2 regions of the Variovorax sp. P4_B10 genome follow, and region 1 is predicted to be linked to the other one. Evidence: riboswitches for the same ligand, from Rfam matches in the RefSeq annotation. Region 1 holds a riboswitch; the other holds the start of a gene.
The links. A riboswitch is a leader RNA that binds a small molecule or an ion and turns the genes downstream of it on or off. The one in region 1 is predicted to bind glycine.

Region 1 (5,362 bases):
GGGACTTGGCGAGAAGAGTTTGGTCATCGGATGGGGGATGCCTCCTTCCGTATTGCAATATATTCGCTCCTGCGGTGCATCATTTATTGATGTGGAAGTGCATTCGCTGCGATTTTCCCGTCATCTTCATCTGGGCGTGCGAACCAACAATAGAAAAATTGCGACCGTCTTTTCCAGGGTCAAAGTGCCAAATGAAACATTTCAAAGTGCGGTGATTGGAATGAAGGCCCTCTTCTCGCGGCGAGGTGACAGCGCAATGTTCTGCCGTGATTCACGGGTTGGCGTTTTTCTGGGGCAGACTGAAGTTGATCTGGCGCTGGTGTGCAATGGGCAACTTGTACGTCCGATGGATGTGATTGAGAAAGTCGCTTGCCTGGCGGCTACCGTGGATGTTCTGGCGATCAAGCCGCATCCTTATCAAGAAAATACGGCGCAGCTCGATGATTTATTCCGGCGCATACCGAATGCAGTCGAAGTTGATTGCAACATATACGCGATGCTGTGCGCCGAAAATGTCGATTTCTTCGCCGGAATTTCGTCTGGTGCGCTGATCGAGGCGGAGTATTTCGGTCGGCGAAAGGAAAGAATCATTGAGCAGGATAGAAATAACGCTGCCTATCTCCCGGTTGATTGCAGCGACTGGATCCCTGTCGGAAGCGAAATAGCATCGCTTCCTGTGATGAGGGATGCGGTCAGCCGATCGTGCGTTCCATTTTTTCTAATGCCGAGGAGACGCTATGCTGCGGTCATATCCACGGCCAATTCTGGCCTGATAGATCAGGCTTTCGGGGTTCGTTGGGGACTGCAACTCGACGCTGCCGGAGTGCGGTCTACCCCCAGGGTGGCGTTGGGTGGCGATGTCCGATTCGGAAGCGACAGCGCTTATGCACCGGGGCTGACTTCTGGCTGGCATGAGCCAGAAACCTGGGGTGTCTGGAGCTCAGGGGGAAAAGCATCCTTTCTTCTGATGCTCGACACCGCAGAACTCCATGCCGTTGAGCGGGTGCGAATCACCGTGATAGGCGCACTCTATCAACCGAAGGGAAGCCCTTCGGTTGAACTGGAGGTTCGAATCAATGGCGAAACCTGCCAACCCATCAAGATAGACGAATCGTTGATGTTCTTCCGCGATTTCGAGGCGTGCCAATTGCACGCCAAGTCGTTCTTGATGGCTGAGTTTTTGGTGAAGGGTGCGCATCGACCTTGCGATCTATCTCCAAGCACGGACGCTCGATGCTTGGGCTTCGGGCTTCACTTGCTAAGAGCTGACGCGCTGAATAGCGGCGAGGACGAAGCTGCGAGCGTCGACAGCCGTGAGCCTGTCGACGACCTTCAAATGGCGATTGCGGCGCATTGAATTCCGCCTCCCCTTGCTCGAGCGGTGTGCAAGCCTGAACCAGTCAATGTCTCACGATGCACTCGTCGGGTAGGTGCGAGTGGCCCCTGCGAGACTCGCTGACGCAATCCCCGTGAACGCGAAATCCACCTCGGGCGCGAGCCCGCTCACGATCCGCGCGATCGACTTGCCCGAGCCGCAGGCGTGCGTCCAGCCGAGCGTGCCGTGGCCGGTGTTGAGGTACAGGTTCGGCAGCTTCGTCTTGCCGATCATCGGCACATTGCTCGGCGTCGCGGGACGCAGGCCGGTCCAGAACTGGGCCTGCGTGGTGTCGCCGGCGCCGGGGAACAGTTCTTCCACGCGTCGCACGATGGCTTCGCAGCGCACGCGGTTCAGGTCGCGGTCGTAGCCGTTGAGCTCGGCCGTGCCGGCGATGCGAAGGCGGTCGCCCGACTCGGAGGTGTAGCGCGAGAACACGAGCTTGAACTCGTCGTCGGTCAGCGAGACCTGGTGCGCCTTCGATGCGTCCTTGACGGGCAGCGTCACCGAGTAGCCCTTGGCCGGGTAGATCGGCAGGCGGATGCCCAGCGGCGCCGCGTAGAGCGGGCTGAGCGAGCCCATCGCGAGCACGAAGGCGTCGCCGCGGATGCGCTGGAAGCGGCCTTCGCTGTCGGTGGCCTCGACGTGGTCGATGCTGCCGCCGGCTTCGCGCAGGGCAGTCACCGTGTGGCTCATGAGGAACTTCACGCCGGCCGCGGCGGCGAGGCCCACGAGTTCGCGCGCAAAGCGGTTGGCGTCCCCGGATTCGTCTTCGGCCGTGTAGGTGGCGCCGGCCAGTTGCGGGCGGATGTGGGCGAGGGCGGGCTCGATCTTCACGGCCTCGTCGGCTGAGATCACCAGCCGCTCGCAGCCCAGCGCGCGCATCTGCTCGGCGGGCTTGAGTGCGCCGTCGAACTCTTTCTGCGTCGTATAGAAATGCAGGATGCCCTGGGTGCGCTGGTCGTAGCTCAGACCGGTATCTCGGCGCAACTGCTGCAACATTTCGCGGCTGTAGGTGCCCAGGCGGACGATCTGCTCGATGTTGTGTTTCGTGCGCGCCGGCGTGCATTCGCGCAAGAACTGCAGGCCCCAGAGCCACTGGCGCATGTCGGCGCGGATGCGAAAGAGCAGCGGCGCATCTTCCTTGCCCAGCCATTGCAGCACCTTGAGCGGCGCGCTCGGGTTGGCCCAGGGTTCGGCGTGGCTGACCGAGATCTGCCCGCCGTTCGCAAAGCTGGTTTCGGCGGCCGGGGTGGCCTGCCGGTCGATCACGGTCACGTCGTGGCCGAGTTGCTGGAGGTAGTAAGCCGAGGTCACGCCGAGCAGGCCGGCGCCAAGAACGATCACGCGCATTTCAAGTACCTTTGAGGTTGCAGCGCTTGAACGGCGGGCGTGGTTTGCTATTGAATCAATAGCAAGCAACCGGACGACCACGGTCCAAGTTGCCGCTCCCCCTGTCCTCGGTACCTGAGAGATTCACCCGATTGCGCCTTGCAACGGGTTTGCTCCTTCGGTGCATCACGGCCACGCAAGGTGGGTGATGGCTCTCCAGACGGCGTTTGATTTGATGCAGTACTGACCCCCTGTTCGGGCCGACCTGAGCGTTTATGGGAGTTTGCGCCTTCGGTAGGGCCACCGGGGTGGCCCGCTCTCCTGCAGTGGGGCGATTGTAGGTGGAGGCCGCAGATGCGCCAACCCCGGACTTCGGCCCTGCGGGCCAATGGGATAATCGCCCGTTCACTCGCCGAAGGGCGATCGTTCTGACAACAACAGGGGACCCCATGATCCTGGTAACCGGCGGCGCGGGCTTCATAGGCGCCAACTTCGTACTCGACTGGATCGCGCAGAGCGACGAGCCGGTCGTGAACCTCGACAAGCTCACGTATGCGGGCAACTTGGAGACGCTCGCGTCGCTCCAGGGCAACCCGAAGCACATCTTCGTGCAGGGCGACATCGGCGACAGCGCGCTGCTCGACCGCCTGCTGGCCGAGCACAAGCCGCGCGCCGTCGTGAACTTCGCCGCGGAATCGCACGTCGATCGCTCGATCCACGGCCCCGAAGACTTCGTGCAGACCAATGTGCTCGGCACCTTCCGCCTGCTCGAATCCGTGCGCGGCCACTGGAGCGCACTGCCGGCCGATGCCAAGGCGGCGTTCCGCTTCCTGCACGTCTCCACCGACGAGGTCTACGGTTCGCTCTCCAAGACCGACCCGGCCTTCACCGAAGAGCACAAGTACGAACCCAACAGTCCGTACTCGGCCAGCAAGGCCGCCAGCGACCACCTCGTGCGCGCCTGGCACCACACCTACGGCCTGCCGGTGGTCACCACCAACTGCTCGAACAACTACGGGCCCTTCCACTTCCCCGAGAAGCTGATCCCGCTGATGATCGTCAACGCACTGGCCGGCAAGCCCCTGCCCGTGTACGGCGACGGCATGCAGGTGCGCGACTGGCTCTATGTGAAGGACCACTGCAGCGCCATCCGCCGGGTTCTCGAAACCGGCCAGCTCGGCGAGACCTACAACGTCGGCGGCTGGAACGAGAAGCCCAACATCGAGATCGTCAACACCGTGTGTGCGCTGCTCGACGAACTGCGCCCCAGGTCGGACGGTCAACCGTACAAAGAGCAGATCACCTACGTCACCGACCGCCCGGGCCACGACCGCCGCTACGCCATCGACGCGCGCAAGCTCGAACGCGAGCTCGGCTGGAAGCCCGTCGAGACCTTCGACAGCGGCATCCGCAAGACCGTCGAGTGGTACCTCGCGAACAGCGAATGGGTGCGCAACGTGCAAAGCGGCGCCTACCGCGAGTGGGTCCAGAAGCAGTACGACGCGGCACCAGCGAAGGCCACGGCATGAAGCTGCTGCTGCTGGGCAAGGGCGGACAGGTCGGCTGGGAACTGCAGCGCAGCCTCGCGCCCCTGGGCGAGCTGGTCGCGCTCGACTTCGACAGCACCGATTTCAATGCCGACTTCAGCCGCCCCGAGCAGCTGGCCGAGACGGTGCTGAAGGTGCGGCCCGACGTGATCGTCAATGCCGCCGCTCACACCGCGGTCGACAAGGCCGAGAGCGAGCCCGAGTTCGCCCGCAAGCTCAACGCCACCTCGCCCGGCGTGGTGGCCGAGGCGGCGCAGCAGATCGGCGCGCTGATGGTTCACTACTCGACCGACTACGTCTTCGATGGCAGCGGCAGCAAGCCCTGGAAAGAAGACGATGCAACGGGGCCACTCAGCGTCTACGGCCGCACCAAGCTCGAAGGCGAGCAGCTGGTAGCCCAGCATTGCGTCAAGCACCTGATCTTCCGCACCAGCTGGGTCTATGCCGCACGCGGCGGCAACTTCGCGAAGACCATGTTGCGCATTGCCAAGGAGCGCGATCGGCTGACCGTCATCAATGACCAGTTCGGTGCGCCCACCGGCGCCGAGCTGCTGGCCGATGTCACGGCGCACGCCATTCGCGCCACCCTGCAAGATCCGGCCAAGGCGGGCCTGTATCACGCGGTGGCGGGCGGCGAGACCACCTGGCACGGCTACGCGCGCTTCGTGATCGAGCTGGCCAAGGCCGCGGGCGTCGAACTCAAGGCCGGGCCGGAAAAAGTCGATCCCGTGCCCACCAGTGCGTTCCCGACGCCGGCCACGCGGCCGCACAACTCGCGTCTCGACACCACCAAGCTGCAAACGACCTTCGGGCTGCGCCTGCCGCACTGGCAAGAAGGCGTTGCGCGCATGCTGCGCGAAACGCTCTGAACGATCTACACGAGAACAAGCAATGACGACACAACGCAAAGGCATCATCCTGGCCGGTGGCTCGGGCACACGCCTGCACCCTGCAACGCTGGCGCTCAGCAAGCAACTGCTGCCGGTGTACGACAAGCCGATGATCTATTACCCGCTCAGCACGCTGATGCTCGGCGGCATGCGCGACATCCTGATCATCAGCACGCCGCAGGACACTCCGCGTTTTCAGCAACTGCTGGGCGACGGCA
Region 2 (5,362 bases), on a different contig from region 1:
GAACGGCTTCCGCCACATGACGAACAGCAAGCGCGACATCGTCAAGCCCAGCGACGCCGCCGGCCTGAAGATGCGCACCATGGAAAACAAGGTGCACATGGACGGCTACCGCACCTTCGGCATCCTGCCGACGCCGATGGCCTTCCCCGAACTCTTCGGCGCGCTGCAGCAAGGCACGGTCGACGGCCAGGAGAACCCGATCCCGGTGATCCTGGCGTCGAAGTTCTCGCAGGTGCAAAAGCACCTGTCGCTCACGGGACACGTGTATTCGCCGGCGCTGCTGCTGCTCTCGCCCAAGGTGTGGAACAAGCTCTCGGACACCGACAAGAAGGTCTTCGTCGAAGCCGCGAAGAAGGCGTCCATCGCCCAGCGCAAGAAGGTCAACGACGACGAGAACAACGGCATCGCCCAGCTCGAGAAAGACGGCATGAAGGTCACGAAGAACGTCGACGGCGCCGCCTTCCGCGAAGCCCTGAAGCCGGCCTACGTAGGCTACGCCAAGGAGTTCGGGGCGGACAACATCAAGAAGATCACGGACATCCAGTAAGCCTGCGCGCCAGCTTCTTCCGATGACCGCGCCCGGCCCGCTTCAGTGCGCCGGGCGCTTCGTTTTTTCAAGACAAGAACAGAGAACAACAAACGTGCAAGTTTTCGAGCGCTACTTTCTGGCCGCCAATCGCTGGGCGTTGATCCTCCTGCTGGCCGCCATGTCGGTCATCATCTTCACCAACGTCGTCATGCGCTACACCACGAGCCAGTCGCTCGAATGGGCCGAAGAGGTGTCGCGCCACATGATGATCTGGCTCACCTTCCTGGGGGCCGGGCCGGTGCTGCGCTACGGCGGCCACATCGCGGTCGAGAACCTGCAGGACGCGCTGCCGCGCAGCGCCGCCATCGCAGTGCGCGCCTTCGTCGCTGCGCTGCTGTTCGCCTTCTTCGGCTTCATGGCCTGGTACGGCTGGCTGTACATGGAGCGCACGATGTTCCAGCTCACGGCCGTGACGCAGATTCCGTTCGCCTACATCTACAGCGCGATGCTGTTCGGCGGCGTGCTGCTGGTCGTGCACTGGCTGCTGGTGGTGCGCGGCTACGTGATGCGGCGCGAGTTCGCCTCCGACGCGCACTTCGACGCCAACGCTTCGGCGTCGCTGTAAAGGAACGACCATGGATGCCAGCATCGTTCTGATCGTCTCCGCCTGCGTGTTCCTGGCCATCGGCGTGCCGGTGGCCTTTGCGCTGGGCCTCTCCACCGTCACCACGCTCATCCTTGCGGAGAACTATCCGCTGATGGTGCTGCTGAAGGAAACCTTCACCGGCATCGACAGCTTTCCGCTGATGGCCGTGCCCTTCTTCATCCTTGCGGCCGAGCTCATGAGCGGCGGCTCGCTCACCGAGGTGCTGCTGCGCTTTGCGGGCCAGTTCGTCGGCCACCGGCGCGGCGGACTGGGCTACACCAACGTGGTGTCGCTCACCTTCTTCTCGGGCATCTCGGGCTCGGCGCTGGCCGATGCGGCGGGGCCGGGGTCGATGCTCATCAAGATGATGGACAAGGCCGGCTACGACCGCTCCTACGCGGCGGCGCTGACGGCCTCGACCGCGATCGTCGGGCCGATCATTCCGCCCTCGATCATCATGATCATCTATGCGCTGCAGGACGAGAGCGTCTCGGTCGGCACGCTGTTCGCGGCCGGCATCCTGCCGGGCATCCTGATCGCGGTGGCGATGTGCGTCGTGAACTTCCACGTCTCGAAGAAGCGCAACTACAAGGGCGACGGCCAGACGCCGCCGCTGCGCGAGATCCTCGTCACCACCTGGAAGGCGATTCCCGCGATCCTGCTGCCGGTGGTGATCCTGGGCGGCATGCGCGCCGGCTGGTTCACGCCGACCGAGGCCTCGGTGGTGGCGGTGTTCTATGCGCTGGTGTGCGGCAAGTTCGTCTACCGCACGCTCGAGTGGAAGATGCTGCCCGACATCCTCTCGCGCTCGGCACTGCTCTCGGCCTCGGTGCTGATCATCATCGGGCTGTCGGCCTCGTTCGCGTGGGTGCTGACCATCGAAGGCATTCCGCAGCAGATGGCGGAATGGCTGATCAGCATGAATCTCTCGCCGTGGATGTTCCTGATCATCGTCAACGTGTTCCTGCTGCTGTTCGGCATCTTCATCGAACCGCTGCCGGGCGTGATGGTGCTGGCACCGATCCTCGCGCCGGTGGCGATCAAGCTGGGCGTCGACCCGGTGCACTTCGCGATGATCGTGATCTTCAACCTCACGCTCGGCATGATCACGCCGCCGGTGGGCGGGTTGCTGTTCGTGACCTGCAATGTGTCGAAGGTGCCGATGTCGGCGCTGGTGAAGGAATTGGTGCCCTTCCTGTGGGCGCATGGTGCGGTGCTGATGATCCTGACCTTCGTGCCGGCGCTCAGCACCTGGCTGCCGCGCGCGCTCGGGTTCAAGTAGCCCTGCGCGGCCGACTTCACGGCGGCCCACGGCCGCGGCGGTGATTTTTCCCTCCAGGGAAAATGGTTCATGAAGATGTCACCGCTTGCAACGATGCTGCAGCCCTCGATCTCCGAAAGCTGTGGCCGCCATGTTTCCTACCAAGACCGACAAGGCTCGCGACGAACTCCAGGGCGGCCAGCGCACGCTCACCCAGCGGGAGCGCGCGCTGCTGCTGATGGCCGACGGCCGGCGTACGCTGACCGACTTCAGCCCGATGTTCGCGAACCGCACCGAAGCCGAGCAGGCGATCCAGGCGCTGGTGCTCAAGGGCTACCTGCAGGACCCCCAGGCGATCGCCGCCGCCACGGCGCAGGCGGCGGCACAGGCTGCCGCCGCTGCCGCACCGCCCGCCCCGGTGCCGGCGGTCGACCCGATCCGGCTCGCCACCTCGGCCGACAACTTCGACGGCAAGCGCTCCCTGGCCACCACGCGGATGTTCCTGTTCGACATCTGCGAGCGCATGTTCGTGCGGCGCGACCCCAAGTTCGCCCTGCAGATGCGCGACGCCCTGCGCGAAGCCCGCGACCGGGAGGCGATGCTGACCATCGCCGCGCTGATGCTCTCCGAAATCGAGAAAACCGCCGGCGCCGAGCGGGCCGAGTCGCTGCGCGAGCGCATCGAGCGGCTGCTGCCACCGGCTGAAATCGTGCACTGACGCCGCGGGCTCCGGGGCCCGCGATCCACTACACTTGGCGGGGTCAGGAGAGAGCACCGCCACGCGGGGCCGCCGAAGGCGCAGGGGATTCCCGAACGCTCAGGCAAAAGGACTGACAAGGCGTTGGTGCAAACCAGCGTTTCCTTGCTGGAGAGAGGCCGTTGCGCATGCACCGGCCCACCGAAGGAGCAAACCCCGATCGTGGGGCGAATCTCTCAGGTAAAGCGGACAGCAGGGGTGGCCCGTGGCGTTGCAGCCATGGATTTCGACTGCCCCTTTGGAGTGCCCCGTGGCTGCTTCTTCCGCTTCATCCGACACCCAGCTTCTCAAGACGCCGCTGTACGACCTGCACGTGGAGCTCGGCGCCCGCATGGTGCCCTTCGCCGGCTATTCCATGCCCGTTCAGTACCCCGCCGGCCTGATGGCCGAGCACAAGCACGCGCGCGATGCGGCCGGCCTGTTCGACATCTCCCACATGGGCCAGCTGCGCCTGGTCGGGCCCGATGCGGCGGCCGCCTTCGAAACCCTGATGCCGGTCGACGTGATCGACCTGCCGGCCGGCAAGCAGCGCTACGGGCTGCTGCTGAACGACGAAGGCGGCATCCTCGACGACCTGATGTTCTTCAACGAAGGCCACGGCTCGATCTTCGTGATCGTGAACGGCGCCTGCAAGGTGGCCGACATCGCCCACATCCAGCAGAAGATCGGCGCGCGCTGCAAGGTGCAGCCCCTGCCCGACCATGCGCTGCTCGCCCTGCAGGGCCCACAGGCGGCCGCCACCCTGGCGCGCCTGTCGCCCGGCATCGAGCGCTTCGTGTTCATGACCGGCGGCGCGGTGCAGATCGGCGGCATTCCCGCTTTCGTCACCCGCAGCGGCTACACCGGCGAAGACGGCTTCGAGATCTCGGTGGCCGGCAAGGACGCCGACGCCCTCGCCCGCCTGCTGCTGGCGCAGCCCGAGGTCAAGCCCGTCGGCCTCGGCGCGCGCAACTCGCTGCGCCTGGAAGCCGGGCTCTGCCTGTACGGCAACGACATCGACACCACGACCACGCCGGTCGAGGCCTCGCTCAACTGGGCGATCCAGAAGGTGCGCCGCACGGGCGGCGCGCGCGAAGGCGGCTTCCCCGGTGCAGCCAGGATCCTGGCCCAGCTCGACGCCGCCGCGGCAGGCGCCGCCGGCCACACCGACCACCACACGCTGAAGCGCAAGCGCGTCGGCCTCGTGGCGCTCGAACGCATCCCGGTGCGCGACGGCACGGTGCTGCAATCCTTCGAAGGCCACGACATCGGCTTCGTCACGAGCGGCCTGCTCGGCCCGACGGCCGACCGGCCCATTGCCATCGCCTACGTCGCCACCGCTTTCTCCGAGCCCGGCACGCGCGTGCAGGCCATCGTGCGCGGCAAGCCCGTGCCGATGGAAGTCTCGACCATGCCCTTCGTGCCCACCCGCTACTACCGCGGCTAGGCTCTGCACCCCGATCATCATTTTTTCCACGAGGAGTTTTTTTCATGAGCATCAAGTACACCAAGGACCATGAATGGGTGTCCGCCGAAGGCGGCGCAGCCACCGTCGGCATCACCGTGCACGCGCAGGACGCGCTGGGCGACGTGGTGTTCGTCGACCTGCCCGAAGTCGGCAAGAGCTTTGCGCAAGGCGATGTCGCCGGCGTCGTCGAATCGGTCAAGGCCGCAGCCGACGTGTTCATGCCCGTGTCGGGCGAGATCACCGAAGTCAACGAAGCCCTGCGCGCCGACCCGTCGCTCGCCAACAGCGACCCGCTGGCCAGCGGCTGGTTCTTCAAGGTCAAGCTGAGCGACCCGGCGCAACTCGACGCGCTGCTCGATTCCGCCACCTACGACAAGTTCGCCGCCGAATCCTGATCGCCTGACTCCTCTCCCGAGCATCCCCTTCCTCCCCGAGCCTTCACCGCCATGCCGATTCCCGCCCTTCCCTCTTTGCAAGAACTAGAGAACGCCGAAGAATTCCTCGCCCGCCACATCGGCATCGATGCAGCGGACGAGGCGCGCATGCTGCCGGTGATCGGCTCGGAAACGCGGGCGGAGCTCATCGACGGCATCGTGCCCGCGGCCATCCGCCGCGCCAAGCCGATGCGGCTGCCGGCGCCCGTCACCGAGGCCGATGCGCTGGCCGAGCTGAAGGCCATGGCGTCGAAGAACAAGGTATTCAAGAACTTTATCGGCCAGGGC

Region 2: linked by a shared signal. The riboswitch ahead of gcvT (glycine cleavage system aminomethyltransferase GcvT) and the one ahead of AC1DXX_RS17655 (D-amino acid dehydrogenase) in region 1 are both predicted to bind glycine.

Annotation. Positions count from the first base shown of each region.
Region 1 covers NZ_JBFUHN010000035.1:46,089-51,450, reverse strand. Annotated here, with positions in the region: gene AC1DXX_RS17660 (hypothetical protein) at 1-1,357, shown strand, start outside; gene AC1DXX_RS17655 (D-amino acid dehydrogenase) at 1,409-2,728, opposite strand; glycine riboswitch at 2,820-2,937, opposite strand; glycine riboswitch at 2,949-3,041, opposite strand; gene rfbB (dTDP-glucose 4,6-dehydratase) at 3,157-4,236, shown strand; gene rfbD (dTDP-4-dehydrorhamnose reductase) at 4,233-5,123, shown strand; gene rfbA (glucose-1-phosphate thymidylyltransferase RfbA) at 5,146-5,362, shown strand, end outside.
Region 2 covers NZ_JBFUHN010000071.1:2,593-7,954, forward strand. Annotated here, with positions in the region: gene AC1DXX_RS26020 (TRAP transporter substrate-binding protein) at 1-547, shown strand, start outside; gene AC1DXX_RS26025 (TRAP transporter small permease) at 642-1,154, shown strand; gene AC1DXX_RS26030 (TRAP transporter large permease) at 1,165-2,457, shown strand; gene AC1DXX_RS26035 (hypothetical protein) at 2,588-3,154, shown strand; glycine riboswitch at 3,189-3,279, shown strand; glycine riboswitch at 3,292-3,396, shown strand; gene gcvT (glycine cleavage system aminomethyltransferase GcvT) at 3,444-4,619, shown strand; gene gcvH (glycine cleavage system protein GcvH) at 4,664-5,035, shown strand; gene gcvP (aminomethyl-transferring glycine dehydrogenase) at 5,087-5,362, shown strand, end outside.